2 linked regions of the Niabella beijingensis genome follow. The protein of the gene in region 2 interacts with the protein of the main gene of each other region in a pairwise test. Links are inferred from orthologs where the notes say so. Each region holds a gene or a part of one and is shown on either strand. Other genes may lie near its edges. The genes, in order: K7B07_RS23575 and K7B07_RS03380.

What was found.
Region 1: the proteins of K7B07_RS03380 (region 2) and K7B07_RS23575 interact in binary tests that used the Escherichia coli proteins (3 or more experiments, as listed by UniProt). The link is inferred for Niabella beijingensis from one-to-one orthologs.

Annotation. Positions count from the first base shown.
Region 1 is NZ_JAIQDI010000002.1:1,790,851-1,796,730, reverse strand. Bases 2,102-5,042 are described here. They hold K7B07_RS23575 (ABC-F family ATP-binding cassette domain-containing protein), read left to right. Parts: upstream 2,102-2,564; coding sequence 2,565-4,520; downstream 4,521-5,042. Other genes in these bases: K7B07_RS23570 (MBL fold metallo-hydrolase), read left to right, coding at 4,701-5,042; K7B07_RS23580 (hypothetical protein), read right to left, coding at 2,102-2,449. Outside these bases: K7B07_RS23595 (alpha/beta hydrolase), read right to left, coding at 1-474; K7B07_RS23590 (Crp/Fnr family transcriptional regulator), read right to left, coding at 552-1,139; more of K7B07_RS23580, read right to left, coding at 1,823-2,101; more of K7B07_RS23570, read left to right, coding at 5,043-5,591; K7B07_RS23565 (helix-turn-helix domain-containing protein), read right to left, coding at 5,655-5,880. UniProt on the Escherichia coli protein: Genetic data indicate it may be involved in ribosome assembly or function.
Region 2 is NZ_JAIQDI010000001.1:767,604-773,856, forward strand. What follows is about bases 879-4,192. They hold K7B07_RS03380 (2-oxoglutarate dehydrogenase E1 component), read right to left. Parts: upstream 3,827-4,192; coding sequence 1,079-3,826; downstream 879-1,078. Other genes in these bases: K7B07_RS03375 (response regulator transcription factor), read left to right, coding at 879-1,012; rpsT (30S ribosomal protein S20), read left to right, coding at 4,062-4,192. Outside these bases: odhB (2-oxoglutarate dehydrogenase complex dihydrolipoyllysine-residue succinyltransferase), read right to left, coding at 1-108; more of K7B07_RS03375, read left to right, coding at 365-878; more of rpsT, read left to right, coding at 4,193-4,319; murQ (N-acetylmuramic acid 6-phosphate etherase), read right to left, coding at 4,395-5,216; K7B07_RS03395 (N-acetylglucosamine kinase), read right to left, coding at 5,249-6,091; K7B07_RS03400 (S41 family peptidase), read left to right, coding at 6,250-6,253. UniProt on the Escherichia coli protein: E1 component of the 2-oxoglutarate dehydrogenase (OGDH) complex which catalyzes the decarboxylation of 2-oxoglutarate, the first step in the conversion of 2-oxoglutarate to succinyl-CoA and CO(2).

The sequences.
Region 1 (5,880 bases), on a different replicon or contig from region 2:
GTTTTGCAGAAAGCACATCCCTATCATTCCGTGCACTTCATCTATATAGCAAGCTGCGTTGTATATTAGCATTCCGCCCGCGCTTAATCCGTAGAGTATTGGCTTCTTATAATCCCGTTTCGTTTCTGTATTTACAAAGTCGGCAAATGAATGTACCCAGTTATCGTAAGTTACGTCTTTCTGGTTTACTTCTGTCATTCCGTAACCCAGGTTGTCCATTGCTACTACATCATAGCCTAATTCAGCCATTTTGTGACCAAAAATCATATTCATTTGCCTGCCGTTTGTACCCACGCCGTGATGCAAAAAAATCCTGTATTTCGCATCGGGTCTAGGGTAGCGATCAAGGTGCATCAGATTGCCATTCCATTCCCAGGTTTCTTCAAGGGGGAGGTTATTTTCTTTGATTTGAAAATCTTCAGGAAGCAGTGCATTCAATTGTTTCCACGCTTCGTTTGTGTTGTAAGATTTCATAATTTCTATTTTTAAAAGTTTACATTAATTGATAATGCAAAATTGAAAATAGAAAATGGCTAAGCTCTTAAATTAATTTAAGAAATAAGTTTGGCCTTCAATTTACTCAACCAAACAGGCGTGATGCCCATAAAACTGGCTATGTTTTGCGCCGGGAAACGCTGAAACAAAAAACTGTATTTTTCGTATAGCCATTGCAAATATTCTTCGCTGGTAAGCCCAAGTTGAAAGTTTCTGAACAAATCGATCGTAGCAAAAAGTTCTTCTGTTTTGTGTGTATAATAACGTAGTATATGAATATCGTTTTGTACTTGTTGAAAAAGAAAATCAAAATCAAATGCCAGCACAATTGATTTTTCGTTAGCATTTATTTCATAGTCGGTTTTATGATGAAAGTAAATAGTGTCATACGATTTGAAAAATTCGCAGAAGTGCTCCGTATGAAACATAATCGTTTTCTTTTCGCCTCTTGAGGTGATAATGCTGCGTATAAAACTGCCGGATACGATGAAGAAAATCCTTTTATTATTTGCCTGGTATTTTATGATTTGTTCGCCTTTATTAAGCGTTAAAACAGAGCAATTTTCTTCAAGCTGCTGCAATGTGTTTTTGTCAGCCAGTGGCAATTTGTTTGTCAAAGTCGAAAAGTAGATTGCTTTGTCCATTGAGGGTGGTTCTACACTTGCTGTTAACACATAAATATACGAAATATTTATTCGCAAATCATATACTGGAAAATCTGACAATATTGAAATCAAACAATTGAAGTTAATTAATGCTAATCGGAAAATTGAGCTTTCGGAATCATCCGGTTCCTTAGAAAAAGGGAAAAAACAATATGTTAGGCTAATAAAAAATGGCTGAAAGGAGAAGAAGCATACTTAAGCTAAATCGCCCCGATTTTAAGAAATCCGCTTCATAATATGTTCGTTTGATTAAGCAGCATTTCTATAATACTTTACTCCCATAAGTCAACGTAACTTTGTAAAGACACGTTAGGTACGGTAAAGTATCGTAAGATTTTTGAAAAAATTGCGAGTTACAATCTTAGATTGGGGAAAAAGCGTTTGAAGATTAGTTTTATTATCAATCAAAACCCTTTGGTGTTCGAACTCATTATGAGTTCTATATTAATTGATTATGATTTTTGGGAGCCTTATCAATGTAATAGATCGAACACAAAAAAGCCTTCAAACTCATTGAGTTTAAAGGCTTTTTATTTTTTCGTGACCCCTCAGGGACTCGAACCCTGGGCCTACTGATTAAGAGTCAGTAGCTCTACCAACTGAGCTAAGGAGTCATGAATACCATGATCCGGATGGCTCCGGAGCCGGCAAATATAAGTGATTTATTTTACCTGGGCAGAATCCGGCTTTGTAAAATCAATGGTCATTTTATTTTCGCCGCAATTGATCATGGTTTTCCCGTATTTGGGATCTTTATTCCCGAGATAGGGATTGACAATTTCTTTTTTATTGCTCAGCCAGTTGCCGCTTTGCCCTTCTCCAAAGGCCATGGGGCATTCCTGCCAGTACACCGGGGCCTGGTCATATTTAACGGTGAGCAGCAGCATCCGCAATGCATCCGACAGGTCATGAAGGGCATGCCGCCGCGCAGTCCAGTCGGCGGTGCCGGCGATGGTGGCTGTATTGGCTTTGGCCGTCTCCAGCGGGTATTGGGCCGTCTCGTAGATCGTGCTGTCCTTTTTCAGTTCATCTACCTTAAAACTGGCAAGGGCCGCCTGAAGCGAAAGCACCGCCTTGCCTACAGCCGCAGAATCCCAGTTTACAAAACCATCTGCAAGCACATAGTAGCTGGATAATACCGCTTCCATCGACTGGTTAAACGGATCGCTGTGCTTGCTCACTGCAACAGGCACCGGCTTATCCTTTGGCGGTTTATTCTTTTTTATCGCAAACTTATATACAAGGAACGCAGCTATAATTACCGCGATTACTATTAAAAGCTTTTTCATACTGATTCCAGATGTCGTTTACTCGTTTGTATTAACTAAATTTGCAGGTTTCCGGAAAACAAAAATACTGATAAACAAGTAATTATTTTATCCGGAGGACAAAAAAGCAATAAATATGTTAATCGGTTTACAGAATGTTACGTTTGAGTTCGGTGCAAGAGTGATCGTGGAAGATGCTACCTGGCACATTCAGCCCAATGAGCGCATCGGGCTGATCGGGTATAATGGTACAGGAAAATCCACCCTGCTGAAATTATTTGTCAATCAATACGCCCCTTCGGAAGGAACTGTGGAACGGAGCAGGGATACCACCATCGGGTACCTGCACCAGGATCTGCTGAGCTTTGATACCAATGATTCCATTTTACAGGTGGCGATGAGCGCCTTTGAAAAAGTGCTTCAGCTGGAAAAGGAAATAGAAGTGCTGGGTATTGAACTGGAAAAGACCGGTGATGAAAAAACATTGCTTGAATATACCGATAAGCTTCATGAAATGGAACTGCTCGGCGGCTACAATGTGCAGCATAAAACAGAAGAAGTATTGCAGGGACTGGGATTTTCCAATGCTGATCTGAACCGTCCTTATAAGGAGTTCAGCGGAGGCTGGAGGATGCGGGTATTGCTGGCAAAAATGATCCTGGCCAAACCCGACCTGCTGCTGCTCGATGAGCCTACCAACCACCTTGATCTTCCTTCCATTGAATGGCTGGAAAAATACCTGCAGCATTACCAGGGGGCCGTAGTGATCGTGAGCCACGATAAATTTTTCCTGAACCGCATGGTAACAAAGATCGTGGAGCTGTATCAGCGGGAACTGCATTTCTATAATGGCAATTATGATTTTTATGAAAAGGAAAAGGCCGTACGTATCGAGATGCAGCAAAAGGCCTACGAGAACCAGCAGGATTATATCCGGCAGAATGAGCGGCTGGTAGAACGGTTCCGCGCCAAGGCCAGTAAAGCGGCCATGGCCCAAAGCATTATGAAGAAGCTCGACAAACTGGAGCGCATTGAGGATGTGGCTATTGAACGCCCCGACCTGCGGATCAATTTCCGGGTGGATAAGGTTCCCGGCCGCGTTCTGGTGGAGCTGGATCATCTGTCAAAAGCCTTTGGTGAAAATGTGATCCTGAGCGATGCCAAGGCAGAGATTGAAAGAGGGGATAAGATCGCGCTGATCGGGGCCAACGGTAAGGGGAAATCCACCCTGCTGCGGATTATTGCCGACGCAGAGTCCTATACCGGTAACCGCAAATGGGGACATAATGTAGAAGAAAGCTTTTATGCCCAGCACCAGCTGGAAGCTCTTTCCCTCGACAATACCATACTGGATGAAATGCGCAGTTGCGGCAGCCAGATGACGGACCTGGAACTGCGGGCGCTGCTGGGTTGTTTTTTATTCAGCGGAGACGACAGTGATAAAAAAATACGCATCCTCAGCGGTGGGGAAAAAGCACGGGTTGCACTGGCAAAGACCATTGTAAGCAAAGCCAATTTCCTGATGCTGGATGAGCCTACTAACCACCTAGATATGCACAGTGTGGACCTGCTGATCAACGCGCTGAACCGGTATGAGGGTACCCTGATCCTGGTGAGTCACGACCGGCACTTTATTTCAAAGGCCGCCAACAAAATATGGGAGATCGTGGACGGAAAGATCAAGGAATTTAAAGGTCCTTATGATGAATGGGTAGCCTGGAATGAACGGATGCGTAAGAACGCCGGAGCCAATAAAGCAGAGGCGCTGCCACAAAAGGCAAAGCCCGTTGCTGCAGCAACAGTTGCTCCTGCAGCACCACCGGCCACAGGTACACCTATTAATAAGGAGCTTAAAAAAGAGATCCAGCGGCAGCAAAAAATGTTCCAGCAGGCGGAAGACGCATTGAATAAAAACAAAGCGCTGATGGCCCGGCTGGAGAAGGATCTTGCGGATCCGGAGATCTATTCTGATAAAACACGGTTTTTAAAAGCAGAACAGGAGTATGCTGCGGCAGCCAGGGAAAACGGGCGCCTGGAAAAGGAGTATGAATCGGTTTTTACCCGGCTGATGGAGCTGGAAGAAAAACAGTAGCCGGGTTCAGGCTATAATATTTTTTTTATTGCATGTCTGCAGACGGAAAAAATGCAGACAGTTACGGGAATCAGGAAAGCGTACTTGTGATAATCTGAATAAGACAAAGAATAATCACAACAACCGGCCCTGGTTTATATCTGGTATTTTTGTTGACACAGCGCAATAATATTCCAGAAAATGATCAACTCCGGACACCTGTACCTGCCTTTCAGCCAGCTCGATGTATATATGCTCTCCGATGGATATTTTGGGACCGGGAACCCCCAGCCGGTACTGGCTCCCGGTATCGCGCCGGAAATCGTTCAGAACGAACTGAAGCGGCTTTGCCTGCAGGAAACATACGAGGCCCCCATTATTACCATGTTGGTGAAAAGCAACGATGCAACGATCCTGATCGATACCGGGGAAGGTAGTCATAACCCGGCAAATGCGGGATGGCTGCTGAACAGTCTTACTGAAATAGGAGTAACGCCGGAAGCCATTACCGACATCCTGATCACGCATGCCCATCAGGATCATATCGGAGGCATCCTGTCGGAACAGGGACAGTACATCTTCCCGAATGCCCGGTATTTTATTTCGCGGAACGAGTGGGCATTCTGGACCAACAATACCCCCGACTTTTCCAACAGCCGGATGCCTTCCTGGATGTATCCTTCCGGAGCCTTGCAACACCTGGTATTAAATGCCATAAAGGACCGCATCGAAATTTTTACCCCGGGCGAAACAGTATGCTCCTGTATCAAAACAGCACCTGCACCGGGTCATACACCGGGCCATATCATCTTCAGTATTTTTTCGGAAGCGCTGGCGCTTACCAACCTGGTGGACCTGGTGCACTCCCCGTTACTGATCGCGCATCCTGAATGGGGAACACAATGGGATATTGATTTTAATGAAGGTGTTAGAACCCGTAAACGGATCCTGGAAACCTGCTGTAAGAACCGGACACTGGTGGCAACCGCGCATCTTCCCTGGCCCGGGATCGGTTATATAGGGAAAACCGGTGACCTGCTGAGCTGGGCCGCAAGAGCCTTGCATCACCCTTATGAACTCGCTTTGTCCTGACCCGTGTGCGCCATCCGGAAAAGATGCCTGATCTCTTTTACAACAGCCCTTTTATGCAGCTGCTCAACCCCGGTATTCCGTAGGAGAAAAACCACTCTTCTTCTTAAAGAAGGCAGAGAATCCGGACATTGTTTCAAATCCTATATCAAAGGCGATCTCCTTGATGGTCCTGTCGGAAAACCGCAACAGGTTCTTCGATTCCTGCATGATGCGCTGATGGATCATATCCGTGGCCGTTGTGTTCATATGCTTCCGGCATAAAATATTCAGGTAATTAGGTGTAACACAG
Region 2 (6,253 bases):
GATCACTTCATCGCGCTCAACATATTCCCCTGTATTTTTTACCCATTTTAAGAGGGTCACTTCACTGATCGATTCCCCAACAGTGGGAACTTTTATATCAATTGCCATAAAAAAACTGCTTTTTAAAAAGGTATGGCAAAGTACGGCAAAAAATTGTAAACTTCTGCGTTCTGACCGGAGAATTGAGACAGGAGTATTGAGATTTGAAATATAAGAATCGGGGCTGAAGCGATCTGCAATCATCCATTAGCAACCAGCCGGGCATGACAGGCCGGTCTGACGGCTGACGGATGCATACTGATAGCTCCAAAATATCACACAAATTGGCGATAGGCGGCTATTTTTAATGCCTTAATTTTATAATATGAATATGACAACCATACACGTGGCTGTTTTTGATGATAATGCCTACCGGAGAGATAGCTTAAGTATGCTGATCAATGCGTCGCCCCGTATGACCTGCACCGGAACTTTTTTCGATTGCAGTAACGTCATTACGGATGTCCGCAAAGCCGATCCGGATGTGGTATTAATGGACATCGACATGCCCAATGTAAACGGCATTGAGGGGGTAAAGATCATCAAGGTAAATTTTCCCCGGATCCAGGTGCTGATGCAAACGGTGTATGAAGATGACAACAAGATCTTTGCGTCTATTTGCGCGGGGGCATCGGGTTATATTCTGAAAAAATCACCTCCGGCCCAGTTGATCCAGGCCATTGAGGATGTTTATAACGGCGATGCGGCAATGACCGCCTCTATTGCCAAAAAGGTATTAACTGCTTTCCAGAAAAACGTCTTTTTTGAAAACAACGAGGAAGTAGAGCTTACCGGCAGGGAAAAAGAGATCCTGAACCTGCTGGTGAAGGGATACACCCGTAAGATGGTAGCTTCGGCCTGCAACCTGAGCATCCATACCGTAAATACACATATTAAGAATGTGTATGAAAAACTACAGGTGAACTCCGTTTCAGAAGCTGTTGTAAAAGCGCTGAATCAGAAGCTCCTATAAGCGCTCATGTTTAGTTTTGAATAGATAAAAAAAGGGCGGAATTTCTATTCCGCCTGCTATTTCCTGTTACATTGAAAATGCGGTATTAATGATCTCTTCCTGTTCGGCCTTATGCACTTTCATAAACCCGGATGCCGGTGCAGCACTGGGTTTGCGGCCAATGATGCCATAGTTGATATCTTTAAGGTTCATCTGAAGGAAGGAAGCGGCACCCATATTCAGCGGCTCTTCCTGCACCCAGTACCATACAGCATTCTTATATTTTGCATACAACGCATCCAGCTGCTTTTTGGGCAGGGGATACAATTGTTCCAGGCGTACCACGGCTACATTCTTCCGGTTGTCTTTCTGTTGTTTTTCTGCCAGATCAAAATAGATCTTGCCGGAACAGAACAGTACGGTTTTTACTGCTACCGGGTCATCGGCATAACTGTCATCGATCACTTCACGGAACCGCCCGTTTGTGAATTCTTCTTTAGGAGCATAACTTCCCGGATGCCGCAGATTGGCCTTGGGGGCAAAATTCACCAGCGGTTTGCGGAACGGCCACCGCAGCTGACGGCGCAGCGCATGGAAGTAATTGGAGGAGGTGGTGATATTGGTAACAACGATGTTCAATTCTGCGCAGGACTGCAGGAAGCGCTCAATGCGTGCACTGCTGTGTTCCGGCCCCTGCCCTTCAAATCCGTGCGGCAACAGCATTACAAGGCCGTTCATACGGTTCCATTTCTGCTCGGCGCTGGTGATGAACTGGTCGATCATCGTTTGCGCTCCGTTCACAAAATCGCCAAACTGCGCTTCCCATAATACCAGTACATTAGGCGAGGCCAGTGCAAAACCATATTCAAATCCCAGTACTGCATATTCGCTCAGCAGGGAATTAAAGATCCTGAATTTCTTGTCGGTCGGTAGTATGCTCAGGCGGTTATAGGCCACATCTGTTACTTCATCCCTGAGGATCGCATGGCGGGAGCTGAATGTACCACGTCCGACATCCTGCCCGGTCATGCGTACATCATATCCATCCATCAGCAGGGTACCAAAGGCCATCAGCTCACCGGTTGCCCAGTCAACCTTGTGTTCGGTATCCAGCAGTTTTACTTTGTCCTGGAGCAGTTTTGCCACTTTTTTCAAAGGTGTAAACCCTTCGGGGATCGTCATCAGGGCATCAAACACCGTTTTAAATTCTTCGTCGCTTACAGCGGTGTCCGGACTTTCATCAAAATCCAGCGGTGTAGCCTTGCGCAGGCTTTTCCATTGCAGTTCCGGTTCCTGATAGGTATAGGGTAACGGTTTTTGTTTTACCTCATCCAGCCGGTCCTGAAGATCCGCCCAGAATTTCTTTTCCATTTCCTTTGCCAGTTCTTTTGCATCCTCCTCACCATTGTCCAGCAGGTATTTTACATATACTTCCCGTGGATTGAGGTGTTTATCGATCAGCGCATACATGGCCGGCTGGGTGAATTTCGGGTCGTCTCCTTCATTGTGCCCGTGCCTGCGGTAACAAACCATATCGATAAAAACATCCGCATGAAACTCGTTGCGGTAACGGGTGGCGATTTCCGCGCATTTCACCACGGCCTCGGGATCATCCCCGTTCACGTGCAACACAGGTGACTGTACCATCGCGGCAAGCGAAGTACAATAATCAGCACTCCGTGCATCGGAAAAATCGGTGGTAAAACCGATCTGGTTATTGATTACAAAGTGAATGGTTCCGCCGGTATAAAAGCCTTTAAGCTTGGACATCTGCAACAGTTCGTATACCACGCCCTGTCCGGCCAGTGCAGCGTCACCGTGAATCAGGATCGGCAATACCGTTTCGTAGCGTTCGTCGTGCAGGATATTGGCACTGCTGCGCGCAAAGCCGAGCACCACAGGATCCACAGCCTCCAGGTGAGATGGGTTCGGCATCAGCTTAAGGTGCACCGTCTCCCCGTTGGTAGCCTGGATCACGCTTCCAAAACCCAGGTGGTATTTCACATCCCCGCTTCCCATAGTCTGGTTGATCTCACCTGTACCTTCAAATTCACTAAAGATCTGCTCATAGGTCTTTCCCAGTATATTGGCCAGTATGTTCAGTCTTCCACGGTGGGCCATGCCGATCACTACTTCCTTTACCTCCAGGGCAGCGGCCTTGTTGATGATGGCATCCAGTGCGGCGATGGTCGTTTCTCCTCCTTCAAGCGAAAAACGTTTCTGTCCCACATACTTGGTATGCAGGAATTTTTCAAACATCACCCCTTCGTTCAGTTTTTCCAGGATGCGTTTTTTTTGTTCCAGGGGCAGCGGACTGGTGAATTTCTTCTCCATTTCATTGGTCAGCCAGTCCACTTTCTTCTGATCACTGATGTATTTAAATTCAATGCCTACATGTCCGGCATAGCATTTCTTCAGATGGGATAAAATATTCCGGAGCGTGGTCGTACCCAGGCCGATGAGGCTGCCGGCTTCATAGGTGGTATCCAGGTCAGCTTCCGACAAACCAAAAAAGGGAAGATCGAGATTGGCGCCGCGGTCTATGCGTTTTTTTATGGGGTTGGTATCTGCCAGCAAGTGCCCCTTGTTCCGGTATCCCAAAATAAGCCGGTATACCGCGATTTCCTTTCTCCAGTCAGCCGCAGCAGTTCCGCTTCCTGCTGCAACAGCCGGCGCGCCGTTCTTTTGTGCCAGACCGTTACCAACCGCAAAGTCAAATCCTTCAAAAAATTTTTTTAATTCGGTGTCTACGCTCTCCGGGTTATTTACAAACTCTTTGTACATGTTTTCAATAAATTCGGGAGAAGAGCTTGTAATGTACGAAAAATCCTTCATTGTAAATCAGCTATTTATATATTATACTATCTTATTTTATCGTCTGGATGCCTGCTTTCAAAAATTGCCCCACAAGATACGCAATATTTATGCAATCGCATCGTTCTATTTTTTGATTTTAAGTTATGTTTAGTGAATGGCGAAAGGGACTTCCGCCGTATTGTAAAGAAAATGGGAAGAATTTTCCGATATTTCATTTATTTCTGTTACCTTTGCCGTCCAAAAAAAAAGATCCATGGCGAATCATAAAGCTACAAAGAAACATGCACGTCAGGCCTTAAAGCGTCGCGACAGAAACAAGTATTATGGTAAAACTACCCGTAATGCCATTAAAAATCTGAGAGCTGCTGAAGGTAGTGACGCGAAGGGACAATTACCTTCCGTGGAAAGCATGATCGACAAATTAGCGAAAAGGGGCGTTATCCACCGCAATAAAGCCGCTAATTTAAAAAGCAAGCTGGCTAAAAAAATCAACGCAGCAGTAGCAGCGTAATTAAAGATAATCCTGTTTTAAGGAAATAAAAAAGGAAGAGCATCCACTCTTCCTTTTGTTGTTCTAACTATTTTTCTACCGTGCCTGGTTATAGGCTTCCACGGCATTCTTCACACTCTTATTCTCCAGCAACAGCTGCTTGGCCTGCTCGTAATCCTTCAGCCCGGTCTTCTCCATTACCATTTTTGTACCCCGGTCCACCAGCTTTTCGTTGGTCAGCTGCATGTTCACCATACGATTGCCTTCCACCCTTCCCAGCTGGATCATCACCGTTGTGGAGATCATATTGAGCACCAGCTTCTGGGCCGTACCGCTTTTCATACGGGTGCTTCCTGTTACAAATTCAGGTCCCACGATCACCTCTATGGGGTAATCGGCAACAGCGCTTACAGGCGCATTGGGGTTGGAGCTGATGCTGCCGGTAATGATACCGCGTTGCTGGCATTCCCGCAGTGCACCGATCACGTAAGGAGTGGAGCCGCTGGCGGCTACTCCCACTACCACATCTTTCTCATTGATCTCATAAGCCTCGAGGTCCTTCCAGCCCTGGGCTTCATCATCTTCAGCATTTTCAACCGGTGTGGTAATGGCCCTGCTGCCGCCTGCAATGATACCGATCACAACACCCATTGGTAACCCGTAAGTGGGCGGAATTTCACTGGCATCCAGGATGCCCAGGCGGCCACTGGTGCCGGCGCCGATGTAAAACAGCCGCCCGCCGTCCACCATGTTTTCCACAATGGCTTCAATTAACTTTTCAATATTGGGAATTACTTTCTGTACTGCCAGTGGCACTTCCTGATCTTCCTTATTCATGGATGTCAGCAATTCCAGCACCGACATCTTTTCCAGGTGGTCATATTTGCTAGCCTGCTCCGTAATCTTTTCTCCTGCCATATATATCCGATATAAATTTCTTTTAAAACAATTCAGGAATGGTACTCAATCAGCCCTTTCATCGGCTTCTGAAGCACTTTTCCCAACTCAAAGCTGTAGCTGTTACAAAGTTCTTTCAATACATCTTTAAATCCGAATGCAACACTCCCTACAAAACTGATGGGATGTTTCCAGGCTTCCTGGAATTTGCAAAGGTGCGTAAAAAAGAAATCATTCAGGCCATCTTCGATAATATTCTCCACCATGTAGTGTCCTCTGTTCTCCGCAAGGAATTTTGCAAACCCCGCAAGATAGCGGTTCGGAAGCGGTTGTTTGTACACCCGTTCCAGGATCTCCGTGGCATTGGTAACATAGGCCGCGTCAAAACGGGCCCTCAGATCCTCGTCGAACGTATTGTATAAAAAATACTGGATCACTTTCCTGCCCAGGTAGGCGCCGCTGCCTTCATCACCCAGAACATAACCCAGCCCCGGGCTGTTCTTCTGGATCTTACGCCCATCATAATAGCAGGTACTGGAGCCCGTGCCCAGTATACAGGCGATGCCCCTGCTCCGGCCGCAAAGCCCGCGGGCCGCGCCCTCCACGTCGTGCCACACCTGTACTTTCGCATCCGGGAACAGGCGGCGCAGGCTTTTCTGCACCAATTTGCGGTTGTCCGGATTCAGACAGCCCGTACCATAATAAAATACCTCCTCCACTGCCACATTTTTCAACTTCGGGAGCAGTTCTTTGTTCAGCAGCTCCACGATCTGATCTCCGTTCAGAAAATAGGGACTCACCCCGCCGGTAAGAACGGTTTTTGTTTTACCATTGTTTAGAAGACACCACTCGGCCTTTGTAGAACCCGCATCTGCGATAAGTTGCACTCTTGACATTGAAACTGTAGTTTAGTACGGAGCTGTTACCAGAACGAGTCTGTTCCGCAGTAATAAGTGCCAAAAATAACCTATTTATAAAATAATCAGAAAATGATTTGATTTCTACAATAAACAGCAAAGATTGGCTATTTTGCAGCCTCTCATAAACAGAATGAATGA